DNA from 3 places in the Bradyrhizobium sp. WCU1 genome. Region 3 is predicted to be linked to each of the others. Evidence: predicted binding sites of a transcription regulator. Region 3 holds the regulator's gene; each other region holds the start of a gene.
The links. The regulator HrcA, encoded in region 3, represses chaperone genes, less so after heat shock. The targets are predictions, from matches to a motif close to GTTAGCACTCNCNNNNNGNGAGTGCTAAC.
Positions count from the first base shown of each region.

Region 1: the regulator HrcA is predicted to act here: its motif matches at 946-974, upstream of ACTUWL_RS10015 (co-chaperone GroES).
Region 2: the regulator HrcA is predicted to act here: its motif matches at 868-896, upstream of groES (co-chaperone GroES).

Region 1 covers NZ_CM130280.1:2,188,237-2,190,500, forward strand. The annotation lists gene ACTUWL_RS10010 (hypothetical protein) at 232-750, opposite strand; gene ACTUWL_RS10015 (co-chaperone GroES) at 1,081-1,377, shown strand; gene groL (chaperonin GroEL) at 1,614-2,264, shown strand, end outside.
Region 2 covers NZ_CM130280.1:6,298,317-6,300,580, reverse strand. The annotation lists gene ACTUWL_RS29450 (cupin domain-containing protein) at 1-155, opposite strand, end outside; gene ACTUWL_RS29445 (usg protein) at 267-557, opposite strand; gene groES (co-chaperone GroES) at 940-1,254, shown strand; gene groL (chaperonin GroEL) at 1,298-2,264, shown strand, end outside.
Region 3 covers NZ_CM130280.1:3,549,369-3,551,632, forward strand. The annotation lists gene rph (ribonuclease PH) at 1-189, opposite strand, end outside; gene hrcA (heat-inducible transcriptional repressor HrcA) at 372-1,460, shown strand; gene grpE (nucleotide exchange factor GrpE) at 1,624-2,229, shown strand.

The sequences.
Region 1 (2,264 bases), 1.4 Mb from region 3:
TTGTTTGCTTGGACTTGTCCGCTTCCCTTCTCCCCTTGTGGGAGAAGGTGGCGCGGATGCAATCCGCGCCGGATGAGGGGTTCTATCCGCGAACTTGGAATGCGAGAGGGTCACTCGCGGAGAGAGACCCCTCACCCGAATTGCATCTGCGATGCAATTCGACCTCTCCCACAAGGGGAGACGTGTACTGCCGATGCGGCTCCAGGATGAACGGAAGGACCAGCCTCGCTCTTACGCCCTTGGCGCGCAGCGGACGTAGACCATGTTGCCGTAGCGGGTGGCGGCGTCCTTGTCGACGAAGCGGGTGATCAGGACCCTGCCGTCGAACGAGATGATCTCGCGGTCCTGCTCGCCGGGCACCGGTCCGGGCGGGCCGATATAGTTCTTGCCGCTCGGGGAACCCTTCAGCCGCAATTCCTGCGGGGTAGCCTGGTCGGCCAGATGCATGATGACGCCGCCGCTCTGGCCGGCGCCGATCACGTAAGGCTGCTTGCACTGGCCGCGCGCGGCGGCCTCGGTGCGGGCACGGTCGGCGGGATTCTGGAACGAGGCGAGACCCCAGCGGCCGACGATCTCGTCGGGGCGGATCGACGCGGGCATTTCCGGGGCGACTCCCGGTTCAGAAGGCGCCGGCTCGGGGTTCGACGACAGCGACGGCAGGCTCATGCTGCCGCACGCTCCCAAGAGTGTCGTCAGCGCCGAAACAGCCGCGAACCGTGCGACCAATCGCGCGTTGAGTGACATGATCATATGTATCCCCCGACTATGTCCCGGCCGCACCCGTCATGCAGCCAAGCGTAAAACTTAAGACGGAGCAATGACGTCTGACAAAATTACGTCATCGCTACGATTTGGTTTCCGGTCCACCATCCTATATTGGCCTCACCAAGGCCTTAACCCGTTTGCTTGACAGAAACTGCGCCAAGCCATATTTCCCGGCCCACAATTAGCACTCTTGCACCACGATTGCTAAATGCGTCGGGCGTCCTGCCTGGCGCCGACCGGGCCGGCATTCAACACCGGTCTCGATGAACCGGACCTGAAACCAAGCCTCCAAGAGGACCTTTAAGAGGGAACGTCATGGCTAAATCCACCTTCCGCCCACTGCATGACCGCGTCGTGGTCAAGCGCATCGATGCCGAGGAGAAGTCCAAGGGCGGCATCATCATTCCGGACTCGGCCAAGGAGAAGCCGTCGCAGGGCGAGATCGTCGCCGTCGGCCCGGGCGGCCGTGACGAAGCCGGCAAGCTGATCCCGATCGACCTCAAGGTCGGCGACCGCGTGCTGTTCGGCAAGTGGTCGGGCACCGAGGTCAAGCTCGACAACCAGGAGCTCCTGATCATGAAGGAGTCCGACATCATGGGCGTGCTGGCGTAAGCCCACGAACTCCGAGGGCCGCTGCTTCTGCACGGCGACCTCTTCCCTTCTCCCCTTGTGGGAGAAGGTGGCGCGCAAGGCGCGCCGGATGAGGGGTCTCTATCCGCGGAGACAGACCCCTCACCCGTCCGCGATGCTTCGCATCGCGTCCACCCTCTCCCACAAGGGGAGAGGGGAAGTGGACACGGCGATCAAGCGGCAAACAACGACATTCATTCAATCAGGAGTTCAAATCAATGGCTGCCAAGGACGTAAAATTCGCCGGAGACGCCCGCGACCGCATGCTGCGCGGTGTCGACGTGCTCGCCAACGCCGTGAAGGTGACGCTCGGCCCGAAGGGCCGCAACGTCGTCATCGAGAAGTCGTTCGGCGCTCCCCGCATCACCAAGGACGGCGTCACCGTCGCCAAGGAGATCGAGCTCGACGACAAGTTCGAGAACATGGGCGCGCAGATGCTGCGCGAGGTCGCTTCCAAGACCAACGACACCGCCGGTGACGGCACCACCACCGCGACCGTGCTGGCCCAGGCCATCGTTCGCGAGGGCGCCAAGTCGGTTGCCGCCGGCATGAACCCGATGGACCTCAAGCGCGGCATCGACACCGCGGTCGCCGCCGTGATCAAGGACATCGAGAAGCGCGCCAAGCCGGTCGCATCCTCGTCGGAAGTCGCCCAGGTCGGCACCATCTCGGCCAATGGCGACGCCGCGATCGGCAAGATGATCGCGCAGGCGATGCAGAAGGTCGGCAATGAGGGCGTCATCACCGTCGAGGAGAACAAGTCGCTCGAGACCGAGGTCGACATCGTCGAGGGCATGAAGTTCGACCGCGGCTATCTCTCGCCCTACTTCATCACCAACGCCGAGAAGATGACCGCCGAGCTCGAGGAT
Region 2 (2,264 bases), 2.7 Mb from region 3:
GCTGCCTTCGGTGTGCTCTTCTTGGCCGCCGAGACGCGGCCCTTGGACTTGATCGTCTTGCGCGCGGACGTCTTCTTGGCGCCGCCGCCAAGCCCCGACCATTTCTTCTTCACCGCGGTCTTGGCTGCGGATCTCGATGCCGTCTTCTTGGCCATTGTTCGCCTCCCGTCTTGTTCTGGCGGACGGGAAGCTAACACAAGTCGCGCCGCGCGCGGTGGGCAAAGGCGCGCACCGCGCCTTCCCCCTTGCCTTGCCCCCTCAGCGGATCAATTCAGCCGGAACACGCCGTCCACCGCGCGCAGCTCGGCCGGCTTGACCAGCTTGGAATGCGCCACCGTCACCGCGAACAGCGGGCCCTCGAGCTTCTGCTGCCAGAAAGAGAGGAAATCCTGCAGCGCCGGAAATTTCGGAAACAGGTCGTAGTTCTGCCAGACATAGGTCTGCAGCAACGAGGGATGATCCGGCATCCGATAAAGGATTTGCGCCGTCGTCAGCCCATACCCCAACAACTGCTTCCGGAAATCGTCGGAAACAACCCCACCAACTCGCGAGACCATGCCAACCTCCTGTGACGGAGCGCATTCACATGGTGGCCGACCTTCCCCGCCGGACCACCGGCAATGGATGCGCTCACATGAGAGAAATGTGACGCACGCGACTAACCCATCTCAAGCCCAAATGTTTAATAGGTTGTTGAAATTTCTTGCGTTAGCAGCAACTTACCGCAACTGCTAATAGCAACGACGAGATTCGCGCCGCCATTAAGGATGCCGAAATGATCCTGGCAGCGACCATCTGCGAGTGCCAAAATTTCTGCTAGAGGCTCTTGCCCGCCGCCACGGCTTGGCCTATCTCCTGCGCAGCCGGTCTGGCACTCGCTGGGCTGGACTGCTAACACTCCAAAATTCTACAGCATCCGCAAATATTTAGGAGGACTGCATGAAATTCCGTCCGCTTCACGACCGCGTCGTGGTCAAGCGCATCGACGCCGAAGAGAAGACTGCTGGCGGCATCATCATTCCGGACAGTGCCAAGGAAAAGCCCTCGCAGGGTGAAGTCATCGCCGTTGGCCCGGGTGGCCGCGATGAAGCTGGCAAGCTGATCCCCATCGACGTCAAGGTCGGCGATCGCGTCCTGTTCGGCAAGTGGTCGGGCACCGAGGTCAAGATCGACGGCGAAGACCTGCTGATCATGAAGGAAAGCGACATCATGGGCGTGCTCGACGTCCCCGCTTCCAAGAAGAAGGCGGCCTAAGCGCCCCCTCCCTCCCTGGTAAACCTCTCAAGGAAAAACTCAGATGGCAGCTAAAGAAGTCAAATTCTCCGTCGAGGCGCGCGACAAGATGCTGCGCGGCGTCGACATCCTCGCCAACGCGGTGAAGGTCACGCTCGGCCCGAAGGGCCGCAACGTCGTGCTCGAGAAGTCGTTCGGCGCTCCCCGCATCACCAAGGACGGCGTCACCGTCGCCAAGGAGATCGAGCTCGAGGACAAGTTCGAGAACATGGGCGCCCAGATGGTGCGCGAAGTCGCCTCCAAGTCCGCTGACGCGGCCGGCGACGGCACCACCACGGCGACCGTGCTCGCCCAGGCGATCGTGAAGGAAGGCGCCAAGTCGGTCGCCGCCGGCATGAACCCGATGGACCTGAAGCGCGGTATCGACCTCGCGGTCGAAGCCGTCGTTGCGGACTTGCAGAAGAACTCGAAGAAGGTCACCTCGAACGAGGAGATCGCCCAGGTCGGCACCATTTCGGCCAACGGCGATGCCGAGATCGGCAAGTTTCTCGCAGACGCCATGAAGAAGGTCGGCAACGAGGGCGTGATCACGGTCGAGGAAGCCAAGTCGCTCGAGACCGAGCTCGACGTCGTCGAGGGCATGCAGTTCGACCGCGGCTACATCTCGCCCTACTTCGTCACCAACGCCGACAAGATGCGCGTTGAGATGGACGACGCCTACATCCTGATCAACGAGAAGAAGCTCTCCTCGCTGAACGAGCTGCTGCCGCTGCTCGAGGCCGTGGTGCAGACCGGCAAGCCGCTGGTCATCGTCGCTGAAGACGTCGAAGGCGAAGCGCTCGCCACCCTCGTCGTCAACCGCCTGCGTGGCGGCTTGAAGGTCGCGGCCGTCAAGGCTCCGGGCTTCGGCGATCGCCGCAAGGCCATGCTGCAGGACATCGCGATCCTGACCGGCGGTCAGGCCATCTCGGAAGACCTCGGCATCAAGCTCGAGAACGTCACGCTGCAGATGCTCGGTCGCGCCAAGAAGG
Region 3 (2,264 bases):
GTATTCGGCGGTGACCCAGCCGCGGCCCTGGCCCTTCAGCCATGGCGGCAGCCGCTCTTCCAGCGTCGCGGTCACCAGCACATGGGTATCGCCGAACTTCACCATGCAGGAACCCTCGGCATATTTGACGACGCCGCGTTCCAGCGACACGGGGCGCAGTTCATCGGGCGCACGGCGGCTTGGCCGCATGAAATCCTCCAAAAATCCGACAGATAGAGCTGGGCGTGCTTGTAGGAGGGGCAGGGGGCAGCGGCAAGGGTCTTGGCGAGGGTTTTCGGCCCCGGATTGGTCCGGTACCAGAGGGCCGAATGCATGCTTGTCACCGGCCTCCCGGATCGACAAATTAGGTAGCAATTGTGAGGGACTGGAGTGTGACTCACCACGATCCGATCGGCCTGATCGCGCCGCATGCCGGGCTTGCCCAGCTCAACGAGCGTTCGCGGGATATTTTTCGTCAAATCGTCGAAAGCTATCTGGCGACCGGCGAGCCGGTCGGCTCGCGCAACATTTCGCGCCTGATCGCATTACCGTTGTCGCCGGCCTCGGTCCGCAACGTGATGTCGGATCTCGAGCAGCTCGGCCTGATCTATGCGCCGCATACCTCGGCCGGGCGGCTGCCGACCGAACTCGGGCTGCGTTTCTTCGTCGACGCCCTGATGCAGGTCGGCGACCTCACCGAGGCCGAGCGTCAGTCGATCCAGACCCAGCTGGCCGCGGTCGGCCGCGCGCAATCCGTCGAGGCGGCGCTCGGCGAAGCCTTGACGCGGCTGTCGGGGCTGACCCGTGCCGCGGCTGTCGTGCTGACGCAGAAATCGAATGCGCGGCTGAAGCACATCGAATTCGTGCGGCTGGAGCCGGAGAAGGCGCTGGTCGTGCTGGTCGGCGAGGACGGCCAGGTCGAGAATCGCGTGCTGGCGCTGCCGCCGGGCGTTCCGTCCTCGGCCCTTACGGAGGCGACCAATTTCCTCAATGCCCGGATCCGCGGCCGGACGCTGGCCGAAGCGCGGCTCGAGCTCGAGACCGCATTGACGCAGAACCGAGCCGAGCTCGATCAGCTCACCCAGAAAGTGGTCGCGGCCGGCATCGCCAGCTGGTCCGGCGGCGAGAGCGAGGACCGCCAGCTGATCGTGCGCGGTCACGCCAATCTGCTCGAGGATCTGCATGCGCTCGACGACCTCGAGCGGATCAAGTCGCTGTTCGACGATCTCGAGACCAAGCGCGGCGTGATCGACCTGCTCGGCCGCGCCGAGCGCGGCGAAGGCGTGCGGATCTTCATCGGCTCGGAGAACAAGCTGTTCTCGCTGTCGGGTTCCTCGACCATCATCGCGCCCTATGGCGACGCCCAGGGCCGGATCGTCGGCGTGCTCGGCGTGATCGGCCCGACGCGGCTGAATTATGCGCGGGTGATTCCGACCGTCGATTATGCCGCGCGCATCGTCAGCAAGATGCTGGGCGGCTGACTGGGCTGGATTTCGCTTTCATTTGAAGGGTTTTCTTGACCCGAACCGGAGATCCCTGTTGCCGAAGCCGGATGTTGCGCTTGATTTTCGCCGCCTAAAGCACGATATCCCGGCAAGCAATCCCCAAGATTTGAACCGACGCGAGTTTTCGAGAAGGCACGCCATGACCGATCCGAACCGGGCCAATGACAACACCGAGAATTCGGCGCCGACGGGTGAGCCCGTGGTCTCGAAGCCCTACATCATGCCTGACGATCCCGAGGTGGGATCGGCCGAGGCGCTGGCCAAGGAACTCGCCGAGGCGAAGGACCGCACGCTGCGCACGCTGGCCGAGATGGAGAATCTCCGTCAGCGCACCCGCCGCGAGGTCGCCGATGCCAAGACCTACGGCATCACCGGCTTCGCCCGCGACGTGCTCGATATCGCCGACAATCTGCAGCGCGCGATCGATGCCGTGCCGGCCGAGACCAAGGAATCCGCCGATCCCGGCCTGAAGGCGCTGATCGAAGGCGTCGAGCTGACCGAGCGTTCGCTGCTCAACGCGCTGGAGAAGAACGGCGTCAAGAAGTTCGATCCGATCGGCGAGAAGTTCGATCCGAACTTCCAGCAGGCGATGTTCGAAGTGCCTGATGCGTCGGTGCCGTCGGGCACCGTGGTGCAGGTGGTGCAGGCCGGCTACATGATCGGCGATCGCATCCTGCGTCCGGCGCTGGTCGGCGTCTCCAAGGGCGGCGCCAAGGCTGCACCAAGCGCCGACATCACGGTCTGATCCGTCCGACCTTCGAACGATGAGCGCGCTGTCGT